3 regions of the Rhizobium sp. BT-226 genome follow, and region 1 is predicted to be linked to each of the others. Evidence: predicted binding sites of a transcription regulator. Region 1 holds the regulator's gene; each other region holds the start of a gene.
The links. Region 1 encodes PhoB, which activates phosphate uptake and scavenging genes when phosphate is short. Its sites were predicted from a motif close to TGTCATNNANCTGTCAT; they were not measured.

Region 1 (7,411 bases):
GTCGGCGCATTGCTGATGACTGCCTCGCGCGCCGTCGGCGAAACCATGATCGTCGTGCTGGCCGCTGGTGTGGCTGCCCGCATCCAGATCAACCCCTTCGAGCCGATGACGACGGTGACCGTCAAGATCGTCAACCAGCTGACCGGCGACCTTGAGTTCACCTCGCCGCAGACACTGGTTGCCTTTGCCCTTGGCATCACCCTGTTCTGCATCACGCTTTGCCTCAATATCTATGCGCTCTACATCGTGCGCAAATACCGGGAGCAGTACGAATGACGGATATTGTTTCTCCCACCGCCGGCGTCACCGTTTCCAAGGCGCCAGCCCGCCGCGATATCGGCATCAAGCGCCGCTATGCCGCCGAGCGCCGGTTCCAGGCCTATGGCATCGCCGCCATCACCTTCGGTCTCGTCTTCCTCTTCATCCTGCTGTGGACGGTGATCGGCAAAGGTTATACCGCCTTCCAGCAGACGGCGATCACCCTGCCGATCGAATTCGTTGAGAAGACGATCGACCCCGACAATAAGCGTGCGACCGACCCTTCGGTGCTGATCGCCGCCAACTATCCGGTTCTCCTGCGTGACGCGATCGTCAAGCAGCTGAACATCAATGCCTCGAGCCGTCCCGACGTGCGCGATGCATCCGCCATGCTGTCGAAGAGTGCGCCGATCCAGCTACGCGATATGGTGATCGCCGATCCGTCGATCATCGGCAAGACGGTCAATGTCACGGTGCTCGCCGACGCCAATGTCGACAGCGCCAACAAGGGCCAGATCGACCTCTTGGTCGATGAGAAGAACCGCAAGGTCAACGACAAGCAGGTTGGCTGGATGAACGAGCTGAAGGCGAGCGGTGCTCTCCACAAGCAGTTCAACACCGGCCTCTTCGTCAACGGCAACTCCAGCCGTCCGGAGGCCGCAGGCCTGGGCGTCGCCCTGATCGGCTCGCTCTACCTGATGCTGATCGTGCTCGTGCTTTCTCTGCCGATCGGCGTCGCCGCCTCGATCTATCTCGAGGAGTTTGCGCCGAAGAACAAGCTGACGGACCTGATCGAGGTCAACATCAACAACCTCGCCGCGGTCCCTTCCATCGTCTACGGTCTGCTCGGTCTTTCCGTCTTCATCAACTTCATCGGCCTGCCGCGCTCGGCTTCGCTGGTCGGCGGCCTGGTGCTGACGCTGATGACCCTGCCGACGATCATCATCGCGACGCGTGCGGCACTGCGCGCCGTGCCGCCGTCGATCCGCGCCGCAGCGCTCGGCCTCGGCGCTTCGAAAATGCAGATGGTGTTCCACCATGTGCTGCCGCTCGCCATGCCCGGCATCCTGACCGGCACGATCATCGGCCTGGCGCACGCGCTCGGCGAAACCGCGCCGCTGCTCTTGATCGGCATGGTCGCCTTCGTCGCCAATGCGCCGACGACACCGCTCGATCCCTCGACGGCTCTGCCCGTACAGGTCTATATGTGGGCCAACGAGGCCGAACGTGCCTTCGTTGAGCGTACTTCGGGTGCCATCATCGTCCTGCTCCTGTTCCTGATCGTCATGAACATGGGCGCCATCCTCTTGCGTCGTCGCTTCGAGCGCCGCTGGTAAACGGAGTTACAAGATCATGAACATGTTGACGGAAGCTGCAGTTGAGAAGGCGCTGGATCAGAAGATGAGCAACGTCCCGTATAAGATGATCGGCCAGGATGTCTCGGTTTACTACGGCGAGAAGCGCGCGCTTTTCGATGTGAACCTGAACGTTCGCGAAAACACCGTAACCGCCCTGATCGGCCCGTCCGGCTGCGGCAAGTCGACCTTCCTGCGGTGCCTCAACCGCATGAACGACACGATCGACGGCTGCCGCGTCACCGGCAAGATCACGCTGGACACCGACGATGTCTATGATCCCGATATCGACGTCGTCGAACTTCGCGCCCGCGTCGGCATGGTCTTCCAGAAGCCGAATCCGTTCCCGAAGACGATCTATGAAAACGTCTCCTACGGCCCGCGCATCCATGGTCTTGCCAAGTCGAAGGCCGATCTCGACCAGATCGTCGAGACCAGCCTGCAGCGCGCCGGCCTCTGGAACGAGGTCAAGGACCGCGTGCATGAATCCGGCACCGGCCTGTCGGGCGGTCAGCAGCAGCGCCTCTGCATTGCGCGCGCCGTCGCCGTCAGCCCGGAAGTCATCCTGATGGACGAACCCTGCTCGGCGCTCGACCCGATCGCCACCGCCAAGGTCGAGGAACTGATCCACGAGCTGCGCGAGAACTACACGATCGTCATCGTCACCCACTCCATGCAGCAGGCCGCGCGCGTCTCGCAGCGCACCGCCATGTTCCACCTCGGCAATCTCGTCGAGGAGAACGACACCGACAAGATGTTCACCAATCCCGACGATCCGCGCACCCAGGACTACATCATGGGTCGCTTCGGCTGATTTTGGCGACACCAAGCCTTCCCGTTATTCGAGGATAAAGCCCATGGCATCGACACATATTTTTTCTGCCTATGATGATGATTTGAAGTTCCTGTCCAGGCGGATTTCCGAAATGGGCGGCCTGGCCGAGCAGATGGTCGGCGAATCTGTGCGGGCGCTGGTCAACGGCGATACCGCGCTGGCGCAGAAGGTCATCTCTGACGATGTGATCCTCGATCACGCCGAACGCGAAATCGGCGATAAGGCGATCGTCACGATCGCCCGCCGTCAGCCGATGGCCTCGGACCTGCGTGAAATCATGGGTTCGATCCGTATCGCCGCCGATCTCGAACGCGTCGGCGACCTCGGCAAGAACACTGCCAAGCGCGTCATCGCCGTCCAAAGCACCGGCGTTCCCCGCAAGCTCGCTCGCGGCCTCGAGCATCTGTCCGAACTGGCGCTCGTCCAGCTCAAGGAAGTGCTCGACGTCTACACCAATCGTTCAGCCGACAAGGCGAATGCGATCCGTGAACGCGACAACGAGATCGACGCGATGTACACATCGCTGTTCCGCGAACTCCTGACCTACATGATGGAAGATCCGCGCAACATCACCAGCTGCACGCATCTTCTCTTCTGCGCCAAGAATATCGAGCGCATCGGCGACCATGCCACCAACATCGCCGAGACGATTTTTTACATGGCGACAGGCGCGCAGCCGGAAGGCGATCGTCCGAAGGACGACAGCGCCAACACCGTCGGCGCGGTCACCGAATAACGCCCACACCAGTCAATTGCGTGCGCGCCCGTCCGGGCGCGCAAAGAGGTCGCAGCCAATTTCTGAATTTGCGCAGGATGCATTGCTTAAATCACCCTGGTTTAAGGATCATGCGCGAGGAGATCGAGACGCATGATCCCGAGAGTTGCAGTTGTTGAAGACGAGGAAGCCCTCAGCGTGCTTCTTCGCTATAATCTCGAAGCGGAAGGCTTCGAGGTCGATACCATCCTTCGTGGTGACGAAGCCGAAATGAGGCTTCAGGAGCGCACGCCCGATCTTCTCATCCTCGATTGGATGCTGCCGGGCGTCTCCGGCATCGAGCTCTGCCGGCGCCTGCGTATGCGGCCGGAAACCGAGCGCCTGCCGATCATCATGCTGACGGCGCGCGGCGAGGAAAGCGAGCGCGTCCGCGGATTGTCGACGGGCGCCGACGATTATGTCGTCAAGCCCTTCTCGACCCCCGAGCTCGTTGCCCGCGTCAAGGCAATGCTGCGGCGTGCCCGTCCCGAAGTGTTGTCGACGGTGCTGAAATGCGGTGACATCGAGCTCGACCGCGAGACCCATCGCGTCCATCGCAAGACCCGCGAAGTCCGCCTTGGCCCCACCGAATTCCGCCTGCTGGAATTCCTGATGTCGTCGCCGGGCCGGGTCTTCTCCCGCTCGCAGCTTCTCGACGGCGTCTGGGGCCACGATATCTATGTCGACGAGCGCACCGTCGACGTCCATGTCGGCCGCCTGCGCAAGGCGCTGAATTTTTCCAACATGCAGGACGTTATCCGCACCGTCCGCGGCGCCGGTTATTCGATGGAAGCCTGAGGGCTTCCATCTGAGCCTGCTGACAAAGCCCTGGCAAAGCCCGCGACGTCATCCTCGGCCTTGTGCCGAGGATCTGCGCACGCCAAATTAAGCATCTGAAAATAAACGGTTTTCCCTCAAGTAGTTGAGGTGATCAGATGCTCGGCACAAGGCCGAGCATGACGGAGGGAAGCCTGAGCTTCCATCCGCGCATTAAAAAACGGGCCACTCGGCCCGTTTCTACATACTGACGATGGCTGCCCGCGTTCAGCTTGCCCGCGCTGCCGCCCGGCGGCGTTCGTTGACCGGCTGGTAGGCAAGCTTCTGGTGATAGCTGCAATAGGGCGAATTGTCGGGGGACTCGCAGCCGCAGAAGTGGAAGTCGTCCTTCAGCGGATCGCCGACCGGCCACTTGCAGGTGCGCTCGGTCAGTTCCGTCAGGCCGAGGCGGCGCGAAATCGGCACCACCACATTGCCTCTCGGCACGTATTCCATTTCCTCGATCGTTTCGATCTCGATCTCTTCCTTCAGCATCGTCGCGCCCTGCTGGCGGGTAACGGTGCGGGTGGTGATCCGGGAGGCGTAGTTCGGCGCGCGCGGCGCCGATGTATTGCGTTTCGGCGTTCGCGCCGCGGTGTTGGTGCCGCCGGCCTTGGCGCGGCCCGGAAGGCTTAGCCGGTGCACTTTGCCGATGACCGCGTTTCTGCTGACCCCGCCGAGTTGCGCAGCGATCTGGCTGGCGCTCAGTCCTTCGGCCCAAAGCTTCTTGAGTTTCTCGACCCGCTCGTCTGTCCAGTTCATGCCCTGTCTCCACCTTTTGCGTTGGTGATGGCAGAATCCCTCACCGTTGTCCCGGGAGCTCCGAAACAAGAAACGCTTGATCAATTTTGGTGACTAGTTCCGCCGCATGCAGTCTAGTAATTGATCTTTAACCTAGTGTGAGGCTGACTCCGTGACAAGAGTCGCATGAATCCGGATGAATCGAATTCGTAGTTTTCCCCAACTTGCTGCCTCTGCGTGTCATTTCTGCAATAATGCCTGTTGAAGACTGAGAATGCCGCTGTACACCCTTGCTGCATAGGCTAAGGGCGCAGTTTTGTTGACATTGCAGCGCGAAAAGGAAATAGTGCCAGTGGCCGCCGCAAGGCGGCATTTTTAATTTTTCGGGCCTGGTTTCCTTAGCCGGAGTCATTGCCCGGCAACTTTGATGGAGATCGCGCAATGGCTGAAGCCACGCCGCTTTATGACACCTATTCTCGTGCCCCGCTGCGGTTCGAGCGAGGCGAGGGCGTATGGCTGATCACCGAAACCGGCGAGCGATATCTCGATTTCGGCGCCGGCGTCGCCGTCACCTCCGTCGGCCACAGCAATCCGCATGTGGTCGGCGCGCTGAAGGAGCAGGCCGACAAGGTCTGGCACCTGTCGAACATCTATGAGATCCCCGGTCAGGAGCGCCTGGCAAAACGGCTGACGGACGCCACCTTCGCCGATAAGGTGTTCTTCACCAATTCAGGCGCCGAGGCGCTCGAGTGCGCGATCAAGACGGCACGCCGCTATCAGTTTTCCAAGGGCCATCCCGAGCGCTTCCATATCATCACCTTTGAAGGCGCCTTCCACGGACGGACGCTGGCGACGATCGCCGCCGGCGGCCAGGAGAAATATCTCGAAGGTTTCGGCCCCAAGGCGCCGGGTTTCGATCAGGTGGCTTTCGGCGATATCGAAGCGGTCCGCGCCGCGATCACTGAGGCCACGGCCGCCATCCTCATCGAGCCGGTACAGGGCGAGGGCGGCGTCCGCCCTGCCACCCCTGAATTCATGAAGGCGCTTCGCCAGCTCTGCGACGACAACGGCCTGCTGTTGATCCTCGACGAGGTCCAGACCGGCGTCGGCCGCACCGGCAGGCTCTTCGCCCATGAATGGTCGGGCGTGACCCCCGACATCATGGCTGTCGCCAAGGGCATCGGCGGCGGTTTCCCGCTCGGCGCCTGCCTTGCCACCGCCGAGGCCGCCTCCGGCATGAAGGCCGGCACGCATGGCTCGACCTATGGCGGCAATCCGCTTGCCATGGCCGTCGGCAGCGCCGTGCTCGACATCATCCTCGCCGATGGCTTCCTTCAGCAGGTGCGCGACGTCGCACTGGTCTTCCGCCAGGGCCTCGCCTCGCTGAAGGATCGTTATCCCGATGTGATCGAGGATATCAGAGGCGAGGGCCTTTTGCTCGGCATCAAGGCCGCCGTTCCCTCGGCTGAACTGCTGCAGGCGATCCGCGCCGCCCATCTGCTCGGCGTACCCGCCGGCGACAACGTCATCCGCCTTCTTCCGCCGCTCGTGGTCACCGCCGAGGAAGCCCGCGAGGGGCTCGTCCGCATCGAGCGCGCCGCCGAGAGCATCCGCGCTTCCAAGGTCAAGAAGACGGCTTGAAGAAATTGCCGCCTTCGGGCGCAGCACAGGTAAGAAGACGATATGAGCCCTAAACACTTCCTCGATCTTTCGGCGGTCACATCCGCCGATCTCAGAACGATCATGAACGATGCGCTCGCCCGCAAGCAGGCCTTCAAGGCAGGCACGGGCGACAAGCCGCTCGCCGGCAAGATGCTGGCGATGATCTTCGAGAAGCCGTCGACGCGCACCCGCGTCTCCTTCGACGTCGGCATGCGCCAGCTCGGTGGTGAAACGCTGTTTCTGTCCGGCACCGAGATGCAGCTCGGCCGCGCCGAGACGATCGGCGACACCGCCAAGGTGCTGTCGCGCTATGTCGATGCGATCATGATCCGCACCACCGAGCACTCGCGCCTGCTGGAGCTGGCCCAGCATGCGACCGTGCCGGTCATCAATGCGCTGACGGATGACACCCATCCCTGCCAGATCATGGCCGATATTATGACCTTCGAAGAGCACCGCGGCCCGATCAAGGGCAAGACCATCGCCTGGACCGGCGACGGCAACAATGTGCTGCATTCGCTGGTCGAGGGTGCCGCGCGTTTCGGCTACCGCATGAACATGGCCGTACCCCTTGGCTCCGAGCCCAAGGATCACTATCTGAACTGGGCCCGCAATGAGGGCGCCGAAATCATGCTTTGCCATGATGCCGACCGTGCGGTCGCCGGCGTCGATTGCGTGGTGACCGATACCTGGGTCTCCATGAATCAGGAACATCGGGCCCGGGGTCACAATGTCTTCCAGCCTTATCAGGTCAACGCGGCCTTGATGGCGAAAGCCGGCAATGATGCATTGTTCATGCATTGCCTGCCCGCCCATCGCGGTGAGGAAGTGACGGACGAAGTGATCGACGGTCCGCAATCCGTGGTCTTCGATGAGGCGGAAAACCGTCTTCATGCGCAGAAGTCGATTCTTGCTTGGTGCCTGGGCGCGATCTGAACCATAATCGGACGTCGCGAGTTACAAACTCGCGACCGCGTGAGCGAAGGGCAC
Region 2 (7,411 bases), on a different contig from region 1:
TGACGGGGGCGACCGTCTTCGGCCGCGCTGCCGTGTTGACGGCCTCCAGGTCGCCGTGGGTCATCTCCACCTGCTCGACCACCCGGGCATTTCCGAAGCCTTCCAGCCGCACATCGAGATCGAGCGCCGTGCTCGGATGGCGGTTGACGGCAAAGAAGGTCAGCGTCTTGCCGTCCTCGGAATAGACTGCCGACACGTCGAGATAGGGAACGTCATTTTCCTCGTCGCTGTCATAGGTCGGGCCATCGACGACCAGCTGCAGCGCCGTTCCACGGCCATATCTGGAGGCGTAATAAAACGGGTAATAGATGGTCTGGCGCCAGGCGGCACCCCCGTCCTCGGTCATGATCGGGGCAATGACGTTGACGAGTTGAGCGATGCAGGCGATGCGCACGCGGTCGGAGCGGCGGATGAAGGTGTTCAAGATGCCGCCGACCTGGAGCACGTCCTCGAAGTTATAGATGTCTTCCAGGAGATGCGGCGCATCCGGCCATTCGTCGCGCGCCAGGATCTCCTTGTCCTGCTGGTTGGAATGATACCAGACATTCCATTCGTCGAAGGAAATGCCGATCGTCTTCTTCGAGCGCTTTTTCGCCTTGATGTAGTCGATCACGCCGCCGATCGTGGTGATGTAGCGGTCGAGCTTCGTCGCGCGGGCGAGATAGTTGAGCGTATTTTTCTCGCGGTTGGCAAAATACATATGCAGCGAGATATGGTCGGCGCTGTCATAGCACTGCTCGAGGACCTGCGCTTCCCATTCGGGATAGGTCTTCATGTCGGAATTGGACGAGCCGCAGACCACGAGCTCGAGCGACTTGTCGAAGCCGCGCATGGCCTTCGCCGTCTCATCCGCCAGCCGGCCATATTCATAGGCCGACTTGTGGCCGACCTGCCAGGGACCATCCATCTCGTTGCCGAGGCACCACAATTTGACATCGTGCGGATTGGACCAGCCGTGCTTGCGGCGCAGATCCGACCAGTAGGTGCCGCCAGGATGATTGCAATATTCGAGGAAATTGCGGGCCGCATCCAGGCCGCGTGATCCGAGATTGACGGCAAGCATCGGCTTGGTATTCGCCTTCTTGCACCAGTCGACGAATTCATTCACGCCGATCTGGTTGGCTTCGCGGGTGCGCCAGGCAAGGTCGAGGCGTACCGGGCGTTCCTCACGGGGGCCGACGCCGTCTTCCCAATTATAGGCCGAAACGAAATTGCCGCCCGGATAACGGCAGTAGGGCGTGTCGAGCTCACGCACCAGATCGAGGACATCCCGCCGGAATCCGTCCTCGTCGGCCGTCGGGTGTCCGGGCTCATAAATGCCCCCGTAGATCGCCCTGCCGAGATGCTCGAGAAATGAACTGTAAAGCCTGGAATCGATGGTCGCGATGCGGAAATCGCGGTGAACCACAACGTTCGTCTTCAACGGATCCTCCCGTTTATATATCAGGTATTTTGTTTTCTTACCTCTAACTTGATATCAGGAATGTCGTTCTGTCAACCAAGTTGCGATTTTAATCATACTAATATGAATATTGGGGAAAATTGTTTAATTTCAGTTGTTTGGGCGATTTTATCGGCGACCAAAACTGGAAAGAATCAAGATATTTAAATCAAGATTTCCGATTTATATTTTTCAGACGTGCAGCCGCATGATGATATCACGCCCGTGATTTCCGAAGCCGCGGCCGAAAATATTCACGCCGCCGGTATGGCCGGCATTCTCGGCGATGCCGACCCGAAGCCGGATGGAGGAGTGCTGGGCAAGGGCGAGATCGCTGAGCGTGACATTCGAGGCGGCGATACCGTCGATAAAGGTTCCGCGCGTGGAAATCCGCCAGGTTTTCATCATCCCATATTGCGAGCCCTCGAGCTTCCACCATGCCGGCGTGAAGGCGCCGCGCTTGTCGCCGTAGTCGCCGGGCGACGTCCAGGTGCCGATCGCCATTCCATTGACCCAGAGGGTTATATCGGACGGCCAGTCCGGATTGGTGCCCGGCACTTCCGACGACAGCTCCAGCGAAAATTCGATGGCGCGGATATCCTTGTTCAACACCTTGGCATTGTTGGGAAATTTATATTCCACATATCCCCTGCCGAACCAGACGAGCCCGGCCTGCATGCGCTGCGGATCGAGAAAATAGTCGGGAACATCGAGCGGGCCGATGACGCTCTCGGTGGAGCAAAGACCGCACGGCGCATGGACGTCGCAACTGGTGTACAACCCCACAGGCATCTCGACTTCGATGATATTGTTGGCCCTTTGGGCGGCACTTTCCTCAAAGCTGATCAGAATTTCGCTGTAGATCGCCGAGCAGATCTTCTGGTTTCCCTTGCGGGCCTTCGTCAGCTGGGAATCAACAAGCCGGGCGTCTTCCAAAATCTGGATCCCGGTGGCGACGGTCGATTGAGGCAGCGAAAGAGCACGCGCGATATCGTTGATATTCATCGGCCCTTTAGCGCAAAGCAGCTTGAGCATCTCCAGCCGCGCCGGCGCCGAAAGCGCGCGTATCGCATCATTATTCTCGCCGGCGGCAATCGTCAAAAACGAACGTTCCATCATTCCCCCAGTATTTCCGATGAAATGATGTATATCGGAAATTATGATACATCAAGTGGGAATGCTTCGACGGTTTGATTGTTATTGTTGAGAAAGACGTCATTCCTAATGCCCGGTCGCCTCAGGCTGCAGATCGGCATCGGTCAGGGTTCCGAGGAAAGCGACGATGTCGTCGATCTCGGGGTCGGTGAGGGCAGGCGCGTCGCCCGGTTTCCTGCCGAAGGGCGGATCCTGGTTGAGATTGTTCCAATAGGCTTGCGGCAGGTCGTCATATTTGCGGACGGTGCCGTCTGAATTTTTGGGATACCAGCGGCCGGGATCGCTGTCGCGCGTCGCATAGAAGGAGACGACGTCGCGCAGCGAGTGGAAATAGCCGTTGTGGAAGAAGCTCTGCTTCAACGCGACATTGCGCAGCGTCGGGGTGCGGAACAGGCCGCAATAGTCGCTGCGTCCGGCAAAGTCGGTGCGCTGAGGGCCGCAAAGGCCGAGATCGTGGTAGTTCGGGTCGCTGTTGGCCGGGATCGCCATGTTGCGGGGTGCGGCAAGCCCGAGGAAGCCGAAATCGGAAAATTGCGGCGGCTCGCCGTCATTGGCGGGCTCGCTTAAGTGACAGCTCGAACAGTTGCCCTTGGCGGGATCCTCGAACAGTTGCCGCCCGCGCAACTCCTGCGCCGTCAGTGTCGCCTTGCCGGCGAGAAAGGCATCGTAGCGACTGGAATAGGGATAGAAATCCGGGCCGCTCTGTTCGAAGGTGGCGAGCGCTTCGGCGGCGGCTGCGAAGGCATCCTCGGGATCGTCGAAAACGGTCTGACCGAAGGCCGCCTTGATGTCGTCGGCATAGGCGGCCTTGCGCAGCTTCGCCACCACCTCGGCCGCATCCCTGTTGCCCATCTCGAAAGGCGAGAGCAGCGGGATTTTTGCCTGATCGGCGCCGTGATCGACCCGGCCGTCCCAGGTCAGGCCGCCCGTCGGGCCATTGTCGACACTTTCGTCGCCCTCGTCCTCGGAATCGTAATAGTGCTCGGTGAAAGCAGGCACGGCCTGCAGGTAACGCAGCGTCGGAACGGCGCGCAGCCCCGGCTGGTCCATATGTTCGCCGCCCATTTCGACCGGCACGGCCGATGCCGGGCCGAAGGCGTGTGCCGGATTATGGCAGGAAGCGCAGGCCTGGAGCCCCGAGGCTGACAGCGAGGTATCGAAGAATATCTTGCGGCCGAGCGCGGTCAGCTTTTCGGCCCGGGCGAAAGCCTCAGTGCGCGACATCGGTCCGGGATGCAGGCCGGCGGCGGTCGCCGCGCTGCTTTGCCGCAGGGGAAAAATGGCAAGACCAAGCGCCATGGCACCCATGCCGACGGCCAGGCCGGACCGCACAAGCCAGATGATCTTCGTCGTCATGATAAGGATTCCAATAAGTTGGCGCTGGTTTCCTCCATGATCGAACCTCCTTGCAACAAATTGATGACGGCGATCCTCCTGCGGCATCACGGCAACCCCTGGTGTCACAAAGTTGATAGAAGGCCGGAATAGCGTCGAGGTGCCCCGAGCGTTCTCCGCTCCCTCTAGCCAACGCCCCTTAGCCATGAGGTACTCTCCGTGAAAAGACTGAAACTCCTCCATTCGATCTGTCTCGCCGGATCGGCCATCGTGCCGTTTGCGATGGCGACGGCAGCCCATGCGGCGCCGGCCGGTTACGACAAGATCGACAATGTCGTCATCATCTATGCCGAAAACCGCAGCTTCGATAATCTCTACGGCAGCTTTCCCGGCACCGACGGGCTCTCCAACGTCACTGCCGATCGCGCCCGCCAGCTCGACCGCGACGGCCAGCCGCTCTCCGAGCTGCCGCCGGCCTGGGGCGGCCTCACCGCCAAGGGTGTCTCGCCTGCCGTCACCGAGGCGCAGTCGGCCCATCTTGCCAATGCCTCCTTCGCGATCGACGATCCGCAGGGCTTCGCCCAGGCTCCTTCTGTCATCACCCGCGATCTCTGGCATCGCTTCTACCAGGAGCAGATGCAGATCGACGGCGGCAGGAACGACAAGTTCGTCGCCTGGGCCGATTCCGGCAGCCTGGTCATGGGCCATTACGACGGCTCCATCCTGCCGATGTGGCAGGTCGCCAAGAAATACGTCATTGCCGACAATTTCTTCCAGGGCGCCTTCGGCGGTTCCTTCCTCAACCACTTCGCGCTGGTCTGCGCCTGCGCGCCCTATTATCCGGATGCCGACAAGAGCCCGGCCAAGCCCACCATCGCCAAGGTCGATGCGGACGGCACATCCCTGACCGTGGCGGAGAACGCGCCGAAGTCGGCGCTGGAGGGCGCACCGAAATTTGTCTCCGACGGCACGCTGACGCCTGACTTCTACGCCGTCAACACCATGCAGCCGCCCTACCAGCCGAGCGCCAATCCGCCGGCCAAGGACGGCGATGCGGCCTATGCCGATCCGGCGGCGGCAACGACGCTGCCGCCACAGCACGAAATCACCATCGGCGACCTCCTGTCGCTGAAGGGTGTCAGCTGGGCCTGGTATAGCGGCGCCTGGCAGGCAGTCCTGGACGGCAAGAATGCCACCCCGGTGCCGAACTTCCAGTTCCATCACCAGCCGTTCAACTATTTCGCCAATTTCGCGCCCGGCACGCCGGCGCGCGCCGAGCATCTGAAAGACGGCGGCCTTGGCGGCGAAGCCTTCCTCAGGGATATCGACGATGGCAAGCTGCCGGCGGTTTCCTTCTACAAGCCGCAGGGCAACCTCAACGAACATGGCGGTTATGCCGATGTCTCGAGCGGCGACCAGCATCTTGCCGATGTCGTCTCCCATCTCGAAAAGAGCCCGCAATGGGGCCATATGCTCGTCATCGTCACCTATGACGAGAATGGCGGTTTCTGGGATCACGTCGCGCCGCCGAAGGCCGATCGCTGGGGCCCGGGCAACCGCATTCCAGCTTTCATCATCTCGCCCTTCGCCAAGGGCGGCATGGTCGATCATACCCAGTACGACACGACCTCGATCATCCGCTTCATCACCGCGCGCTACGATCTGCCGGTGCTGCCCGGCATCCTCGCCCGCGACAAGGCGTTGCGCAACAACGACCGGCCGCCGATGGGTGATCTCACAGCCGCGCTCGACCTGACGCATTGACCGATTACGAGCGGCCCCGGTGCTGGCTGGGGCCGCTCGGAACGAAGTCTATTGTCAGCGGCGCAGCAGCGGCCGCAATGCGGCCTGTGTTTCCTTCAGCAGCGGCAGATAACGTTCCTTCATCTCCGCGGCCGGGACGAGGGCGGCCGGCGCGCCGATATTGATCGCCGCGACCGTTTCGCCGCGGTCGTTGTCGATAGGCACGGCGATGGAGCAGAGGCCGATTTCCAGCTCCTGATCGATAATGGCGTAACCCTCAGTGCGGACCCGACGGAATTCGGCGATGAGATCATCGGGGTCGGTCCTGGTATTCGCAGTGTTTTGCTTCAGCTCGCTACGGGCAAGGATGGCGCGTGCCTCGCTCTCGGCAAGGGCCGCAAGCAGCACGCGCCCCATCGAGGCGCAGTAGGCGGGCAGGCGGCTGCCGGGGGTGAGGTTGATCGACATGACTCGGCGCTGCGAGGCGCGGGCGATATAGACGATGTCGGTGCCGTCGAGCACCGAAGCCGAGGCGCTCTGGCCGGCCTTTTCCGAGAGATGATCGAGATGCGGCTGCAGCAGCGCCGGCAGCGGCGTCGCCGCGAGATAGGCATGGCCAAGCCGCAGGATCTTCGGTGTCAGCGTGAAGAACTTGCCGTCATAATCGGCATAACCGAGCTCGGCGAGCGTCAGCAGCGAGCGCCGCACGGTGGCGCGGTCGAGCTCGGTCAGCTTCGAGGCCCCGGCGATCGAAAGCCGCTGCCGCGTTTCGCCGAAGGCTTCGATGACCTTCAGGCCGCGGGCAAAGCCGCTGACGAAATCCGTTTCGCGCATGGGTTCGGTCTCCAATAGTTTCATCCCATTCTGTGCGGTATACGAACAAATGTCAAATATCGCACAAAATACATTGCCGCCCGAGATGCCGCGCTTTATGTCTGCGCCAGAGGACGGGATGGAGTTCCCGGCCGCATTTAGCCAAGGAGAGATCCCGCATGGACAAGACAGTCGGGAGCACGGCGGAAGCCGTCTCTGAGATCGGTGATGGCGCGACCGTCATGATCGGTGGTTTTGGTGGCTCGGGCGCGCCGATCGAGCTCATCCATGCCTTAATTGACAAGGGCTCCAAAAACCTCACCGTGATCAACAACAATGCCGGCAACGGGCGCATCGGCATCGCCGCGATGATCGATGCCGGCATGGTGCGGAAGATGATCTGCTCTTTCCCGCGGTCGTCGGATCCGCGCGCCTTCACGGATAGATATCTGGCCGGCGAAATCGAGCTCGAGCTGGTGCCGCAGGGAACGCTTGCCGAGCGCATCCGCGCCGGCGGGGCCGGCATCCCGGCCTTTTATACACCAACGGCCTACGGCACCGAACTTGCCAACGGCAAGGTTATCGCCGAATTCGATGGCCGCCATTACGTGCAGGAGCGCTGGCTGAAGGCCGACTTCGCGATCGTCAAGGCTGCGATCGGCGACATCCAGGGCAACCTCACCTACAACAAGGCCGGTCGCAACTTCAATCCGCTGATGTGCATGGCGGCGGTAAAGACGATCGTCCAGGTCTCATCCATCGTGCCGGCCGGCGGCATCGATCCTGAGCAGGTGGTGACACCAGGCATCTTCGTCGACCGCGTCGTCGCCGTCCCCCGTCCCCAGCAGGAAGAAGAGCTCATTCGAGCCGGAGTGGCCTACGTATGACCATCGATACTCGCGAAGACATCAAGCTCTCCAATGC
Region 3 (7,411 bases), on a different contig from region 1:
TGTGAGAAGTGCGGATGCGGCGACCTCGAAGCCGCGCCTATTGTAAAGGCCGGTCAGAAGATCGGTCTGGGCGGCGCTGCGCAACTCGCCCACCAGCGTCTCCCGATCCTGGGTCAGCCGGTCGATCAGGTGCAGGCCCTTTGCCGCCAGCAGCAGCACCAATGTGGCGAGTATCAGCAGGCCGGCACACAGCGCCAGGATCCGCGTCAGGTGTATGTGCGAGCGCGTCGAAAGGTTTTCGCCGGTCTCGTGAATATCCTGTGCGGCCTCGATCATTTTCTGCTGCAGGAAGCTCATGCGCTCGCTCTGCGCGGCGGCCCAGAAATCATGCACGGCGCGTGTCGGCCGCGATCCGGCGAGAATGGCATCGGTGATCGCATCCGCCTTCACCTGGCTGCTGCGGCCGAGATAAGCAACGATGTGGCGCACGACCGGCGCGGAGGAATGGAAAACCATGTGATCCATGCCCTCGCCGAGCATGACCTTGCCCTGCACGAAGAGCTCCACCGGCAATCTGGCGGAAGCCCCTTGGTCGAGATAACGGGTGCCGATCCCGGTGATCAGCCTTTCGCCGTAATAGGTCAGCAGGATGCCCATCAGCTGGTTGGATTTTTCAAGCAGCACCGGATCGCTGATCAGCGGTGAAAGCGCATCGACGACGGCAAGCTGCTTGAGAGCCGCATACCAGTAGATGGAACCGGGATCGCTGCCGGTATAACGGCCCTGGTCGACGGCGCTGCGCGCCGCGACGATGCGGCTATAGGCAAGGCTGAGAATCGATAATTCGCCGACGAGACCCTCGTCGAGCGCATCGCGGGAGGGCAGGCTGGCGTAAAAAGCGCGGCGTTCGCGATCGAGCGTCACCCGGCTTTGCTGCATGTCGATGGCAGTCCTGCTGCTGGGATGTGCAAGGTAGCGGCGGGTCGCGCCAATTTCGGTCAGAATCTCCGTGGCGGCGATCGACCCGCCACGGGCAAGCACATCGGCGAACTGCCGGTCCTTTTCGAGGTTCCAATATTGATTGACCGAAGAACGTATGACGACGACGCCTTCAATGAGCATGAAGACGAAGGGCAGCATGATGGCGGCCAGGATAACCCTTTTGATGGTTTCGAACTTCATCGCCAATCGCCACGGTGATCAAAACGTCGGTCGTGCGCGACCAATTGACGGCAAGCTTAACAACAATCCTTAAAAAACTGATAAACTGGCATGTCCCTAGATTTCGGGACGAATGAAGTCGCGTGTCTCGGCGTCCATGACCCAGAGTTCACCGGTCGAAATGTCGAACCAGGCGCCGTGGAGATGAAGCTTTCCCGCTTCCTCGAGCGCCTTGATGTCGGGAAAGCTTCTGAGATTGTTGATCGAATTGCGGATGGAGACACGCTCCAGCGCCGTCTGCCGCTCTGCAGCCGTCATCACGTCGTTGCTCTGGATCTGCTCGGCGGCGGGTTTGACCAGCGACATCCAGCGGCCGATGAAATCGCCGGGCGACAATGGCTCGGCATTCGGATCGAGCGCTGAGCGGATGCCGCCGCAGCGGCCATGGCCCATGACGACGATATCCGAGACCTTCAGCACCTGCACGGCAAATTCGAGTGCGGCCGAGGTCGAATGAAAATGACCGTCCGGCTCGTAGGGCGGCACCATGTTGGCGACGTTGCGGATGACGAACAATTCGCCTGGGCCGGCATCGAAGATCAGCTCCGGTGCCGCGCGAGAATCCGAACAGGCAATGACAAGCGTATGGGGACTCTGACCGTTTTCGGCAAGCTGCCGATACCTGTCGCGGGCGTCGGCATAACGCCCGTTCATAAAGTTGCGATAGCCGTCCAGAAGGGGGTTTGGAAAACGCTGCATGCTTCTGGATTAGCGCGCGCCGAAGCCAAGATCAACTGCTGCACCGCAAAATGAGCATATTGGCAGATGCGTCATTTTTTCCGCCGCTGCGCCGGGTGCACGAGCCGGCGCATCTGCACCATGGCCATCGGCGTCGAAAGGCTGGAAGCATCGCTTGCCAGCATCAACTCGTTGCTGCCGCGCTTGACGGCACGCGCAAGCACCTCGAAGACGCTGGCGGTGGCAAGCTGCAGCGCCTTTTCGTCCTCGATCCCGGAAAGCAGGCGCGACAGGAAGACGGCGGCGATGAGGTCACCGAGACCATTCGGCGGGTTGTCGACGACGCGATGCTCCGCAAGAAGCGCGTGACGGCCGGAAAGATAGAGATTGCCGGTGCCACCCGCCATCATCGGCACCGCCGAAGTGACGAGCATGCGCGATGGTCCGAGCGCGAGCGCCGCCTCCATGATCGCACTGTTATCTTCGAGGGCTGCCCCCGAAAGCCATGCGAGTTCGTAGCGGTTCGGCGTCGCGAGCGAGGCGAGCGGAATGAGATGATCGCGAATGGCCTCAGCGGTCGCTTCCGGCACGTAAAGGCCGCCGAGATCGCCCATGACGGGATCGCAGACATAGAGCAGCTCGGGATTGTTTTGCCTCAGCGCGCCGATCAGCCGGGCGACGGAGCGCGCCTGGGCGGCATTGCCGAAATAGCCCGAAAGCACCGCCTTGACTTCGCCGATCCAGGGCGCGCGGATCAGATCGTCGATCGCCGCGTCGAAATCCGTTTCCGCAAAAGTCAGCCGCGTCGAGCGGCCGTGGCCGGGATGCCAGGGCAGCACGATGGTCGGCAAGGCCCAGACCGGATGACCGAGCGTCTCCAGCGCAAAGACGGCTGCCCGGTTTCCGACCGAGCCCCGCACCACATGGCTGGAAATGACGATGACTGCGCCCGCTGCATTTTCCGACATGATATCCAAGATCCGAATGATGACCGCGTTTGATGATCTTTTTGACGCCACGCTGTCAACCATTCTTCATGCGGGCGTGGAAATGTTCGGCGGAACGAAAAACCGGAAGACGGGACTTTCGCTTTCGCTTGGCGAAGAAAGCGGAAAATCTCTTACAATTTCTCTTTTCCAGCGCCAAAAAAGCGTCAAAACAATCCTTCGGACCTCTCTTTTAGAGATTTTTTCGAAGAATCTTCTGCTAGCTTGCAAAAAATCAGACATTGAGGGAGGCGATCCATGGCTGCCAGAAACAATCCGAAACGGGAAAAGCAGATCGAAAGCGCGCGCAAGATCGCCAAGGCGACAGGCGAGGCGCATCTCGATCCGGAAATTCTCTTCGGCCGGGCAAGCAATGACGATCTCGAACTCTATACGCCGGAAATGCTAGCGCTCTCCGCCGTGCATTCGGCAAAGGAGCTTGCTGCCTGGAACGGCAAGGCGCGCCGCGTCAGCATCGACACGATTGCCGATGTGACGCCTGATGGCATCGCCGTCTCGGTGCTTTCAGTCACCGACCAGAACATGCCTTTTCTGTTTGAATCGGTCATGGGCGAAGTGACGAGCACCTATCGCGACCTGTTCATGGCCGTGCATCCCATCCTGGTCATGGAAAAGGGCAAGGCGCCGGCGATGTATTCCGCCGATCACCCGAGCGATCCGGCCAACCGCGTCAGCCATATCCAGCTTCATATTGCCCCCCTCAATTCCGCCCAGGCGGCCGATCTCGTCAAACGCATCGAAAAAGTCCTCGAACAGGTCCGCCTGTCGGTTTCCGACTGGAAGCCGATGCTTTCCAAGATCGACGGAGTGATCGCCGAGCTTGCGGCCAATGGCGCCAGCCGGAAGAAGGCCGATCGCGACGAAGCCGTCGCTTTCCTGACCTGGCTGCGCGATGAGAATTTCACCTTCCTCGGCATGCGGGAATATGTCTATTCCGGCAAGGGGACCGATGCCAGGGTCGAACGCGACAAGGGTGCAGGCCTCGGCATCCTCTCCAATCCCGATGTTCTCGTGCTGCGCACCGGCAAGGACGCCGTAACGACAACGCCTGAGATCCTCGCCTTCCTCGACGGCCCCGACTTCCTGATCGTCACCAAGGCGAATGTGAAATCGATCGTCCATCGCCGGGCCTATATGGATTATGTCGGCGTCAAGCGCTTCGACGCTGAGGGTAACGTCACCGGCGAGCTGCGCATCGTCGGCCTTTTCACCTCGACCGCCTATACCTCGCTCGCCTCGGAAATCCCGCTGCTGCGTTCCAAGATCGAGAAGGTGAAGGAACATTTCGGCTTCGACCCGATGAGCCATTCCGGCCGTATGCTCGACAACACGCTGGAATCCTATCCGCGCGACGACCTTTTCCAGATCGACACGACGCTGCTTGCAAGTTTTGCCGAACAGATCAACGACTTGGCCGATCGGCCGCGCGTCCGCGTCCTGCCGCGCATCGACCATTTCGACCGCTTTGTCTCGGTGATCGTCTACGTGCCGCGCGAGGAGTATGACTCGATCGTCCGCGAACGGATCGGCACCTATCTGAAGACTGTCTACGACGGTCGTGTCTCCGCCTATTACCCGGCTTTCCCGGAAGGCGGCGTGGCGCGCGTGCATTTCATCATCGGCCGCTCGGGCGGCAAGACGCCACGCATTCCGCAGGCAAAGCTCGAGCAGGTGATCCGCGAAATCACGGCCCGCTGGGACGACCGTTTCGAGGCGCTGGCCGGGGCCAAAGCTCCGAAGATATCCGTCGACCAAGCCTTCCAGGATTCCTTCACGCCGGAGGAAACCGTGGCCGACCTCGCCGATATCGGTGCCTGCGCCGCCGGCGAACCGCTGCGCATCCAGTTCTACCATCGTCAGGAAGAACAGGGCCGCATCCTTTCCTTGAAGATTTTCCACGCTGGCGGCCAGCTGGCGCTGTCGCGCCGCGTGCCGCTTCTCGAGAATCTCGGCTTCAACGTCGTCAGTGAACGCACTTTCGACATCGGGGTGCCGGCCGCCGATGGAGAAAAGAAACTCGTCGTGCTGCACGACATGGAGCTCGAGGCCCGCAATGGCGGCGAAATCGATCTCCAGCGTTACGGCGCCGCCCTCGAGGAAGGCTTCGTCGCCGCCTTCGCCGGCACGATCGACAATGACAGCTTCAACCGGCTGATCCTTTCGGCCGGGCTCTCGGCGCGCGAGGCGAACGTGCTACGCGCCTACGCGCGTTATCTCCGCCAGGCCGGCATCGCCTATTCGCAGGATTATATCGCCACGACGCTCGACAAATATCCCGGTGTCGCCGCCGCTATCTTTCGTCTCTTCCATGACACGCTCGACACCAGGCTTTCGGAGAAGGTCCGCGTCAAGAAGCTTGCCGAACTGCACCAGTCGATCGAGGCCGAGCTTGCCGACGTGCCGAGCCTCGACGACGACCGTATCCTGCGCCGCTACGTCAACATCGTCGATGCGACGCTGCGCACCAATTATTTCCAGAAGAACCCGGATGGTTCGCCGAAGCCGATGCTGGCCTTCAAGCTCGATCCACACCTGGTCGACGGGTTGCCGCAGCCGAAACCCTTCCGCGAGATGTTCGTCTATGGCGTCGAGGTGGAAGGCGTGCACCTGCGCTTCGGCAAAGTGGCACGCGGCGGCCTGCGCTGGTCGGATCGCGCCGAGGATTACCGCACCGAGGTGCTCGGCCTCGTCAAGGCGCAGCAGGTCAAGAACGCAGTGATCGTGCCGGTCGGCGCCAAGGGCGGCTTCTATCCGAAGAAACTCCCCGTCGGCGGCAGCCGCGACGAGATCTTCAATGCCGGCCGCGAGGCTTACAAGACCTATATCCGTACACTGCTTTCGATCACCGACAATATAGCGGGTGCCGATATCGTCCCGCCGAAGGATACCGTCAGGCTCGACGGTGACGATCCCTATTTCGTCGTCGCCGCCGACAAGGGCACCGCGACCTTTTCCGACACCGCCAATGCACTGGCGCAGGAAGCCGGCTTCTGGCTGGACGACGCCTTTGCCTCCGGCGGCTCGGCCGGTTACGACCACAAGAAGATGGGCATCACCGCCCGCGGCGCCTGGGAAACCGCGAGACGCCATTTCCGGGAAATGGACATCGACATCCAGACGACACCCTTCACCGTCGCCGGCGTCGGCGACATGTCGGGCGACGTTTTCGGCAACGGCATGCTGCTGTCTCCGAAGATCCGGCTCATTGCCGCCTTCGATCACCGCGACATCATCATCGATCCCGACCCCGATATGGAAAAGACGCTGACTGAGCGCCAGCGGCTCTTCGACCTGCCGCGTTCAAGCTGGCAGGATTTTGACAAGAGCGTTCTGTCGAAGGGTGCAATGATCATTTCGCGCGCAGCGAAATCGGTCACGCTGACGCCGGAAGCGGTTGCCGCGATCGGCATCGACAAGGCCGTGGCCACGCCGTTCGAGATCATGACGGCGATCCTGAAGAGCCCGGTCGACCTGCTCTGGTTCGGCGGCATCGGCACCTATGTGAAAGCGCCGTCCGAAACCGACGCCGAAGTCGGCGACCGCGCCAACGACCCGATCCGCATCACCGCGGTGGAGGTGCGCGCCAAGGTGATCGGCGAAGGCGCAAACCTCGGCGTTACCCAGAAAGGCCGCATTGCCTACGGTCTGAAAGGTGGGCGCTGCAATTCCGACGCCATCGACAACTCGGCCGGTGTCAACACCTCGGACGTCGAGGTCAATATCAAGATCGCGCTGGCGGCCGCGATGCATGACGGGCGCCTGACGCGTGCAAAACGCGACCAGCTTCTTTCGTCGATGACCGGCGAAGTCGCGACCCTGGTGCTGCGCAACAACTACCTGCAGTCGCTGGCGATCTCGCTGACGGAACGCAAGGGTACGGCAAACGGCCTGGAACTTGCGCGCTTCATGACGGTTCTGGAGGGCGCCAAGCAGCTGAATCGCAAGGTCGAGACGCTGCCGGACGACCAGACCCTGGCGGAGCGCTATGCGGCCGGCAAGCCGCTGACCCGGCCGGAAATCGGCGTGCTGGTGTCCTATGCCAAGATCGTGCTCTTCGATGCGCTCGCCGCAAGCGATCTGCCGGACGATCCCTATTTCATCGCGACGCTGTCGAATTATTTCCCCGTCAAGATGCAGAAGTCGAACGCCGGCGATATCGCCGGCCACCGGCTGAAGCGTGAAATCATCGCGACCGTGCTTGCCAACGAGGCGATCAACCGCGGCGGGCCGAGCTTCACCGTCGCCATGATGGACGCAACGGCGGCTTCGGCACCGGAAGTGGTGCGCGCCGCAATCGTCGCTAGAGACGGTTTCGACCTGACCAGCCTCTGGGCCGGGACGGACGCCCTGGACGGCAAGATATCAGGCGAGATGCAGAACCGCATCTACGAGGAGATCAGCCACAGCTTTGTCGTGCTAACGCGCCTGCTGCTGAAAACGGGCATGACCAAGGCCGATATGGCGGAAGTGATTAGCCGGCTGCAGGCAGCCCTGAAGAAGCTGAAAACCGCCTTCGCCGGACAGGTGGCCAGCGAGGTTGCCGTGCGCCAGGCGGAGTATAGCCA

Region 2: OIU37_RS27155 (acid phosphatase) is a predicted target of PhoB. The motif match lies at 4,005-4,021, and genes of this name have one in related genera.
Region 3: OIU37_RS24990 (NAD-glutamate dehydrogenase) is a predicted target of PhoB. The motif match lies at 2,861-2,877, and genes of this name have one in related genera.

The regions. Positions count from the first base shown of each region.
Region 1 covers NZ_JAOYTI010000002.1:1,276,309-1,283,719, reverse strand. Annotated here, with positions in the region: gene pstC (phosphate ABC transporter permease subunit PstC) at 1-276, shown strand, start outside; gene pstA (phosphate ABC transporter permease PstA) at 273-1,595, shown strand; gene pstB (phosphate ABC transporter ATP-binding protein PstB) at 1,612-2,427, shown strand; gene phoU (phosphate signaling complex protein PhoU) at 2,471-3,184, shown strand; gene phoB (phosphate regulon transcriptional regulator PhoB) at 3,317-4,000, shown strand; gene OIU37_RS16530 (GcrA family cell cycle regulator) at 4,247-4,780, opposite strand; gene OIU37_RS16525 (aspartate aminotransferase family protein) at 5,201-6,400, shown strand; gene argF (ornithine carbamoyltransferase) at 6,443-7,357, shown strand.
Region 2 covers NZ_JAOYTI010000005.1:18,225-25,635, forward strand. Annotated here, with positions in the region: gene OIU37_RS27140 (alpha-N-arabinofuranosidase) at 1-1,423, opposite strand, end outside; gene OIU37_RS27145 (transcriptional regulator) at 1,634-2,560, opposite strand; gene OIU37_RS27150 (cytochrome-c peroxidase) at 2,663-3,952, opposite strand; gene OIU37_RS27155 (acid phosphatase) at 4,151-5,695, shown strand; gene OIU37_RS27160 (IclR family transcriptional regulator C-terminal domain-containing protein) at 5,750-6,508, opposite strand; gene OIU37_RS27165 (3-oxoacid CoA-transferase subunit A) at 6,667-7,374, shown strand; gene OIU37_RS27170 (CoA transferase subunit B) at 7,371-7,411, shown strand, end outside.
Region 3 covers NZ_JAOYTI010000004.1:90,979-98,389, reverse strand. Annotated here, with positions in the region: gene OIU37_RS25005 (GGDEF domain-containing protein) at 1-1,122, opposite strand, end outside; gene OIU37_RS25000 (carbonic anhydrase) at 1,219-1,860, opposite strand; gene pdxY (pyridoxal kinase PdxY) at 1,932-2,807, opposite strand; gene OIU37_RS24990 (NAD-glutamate dehydrogenase) at 3,084-7,411, shown strand, end outside.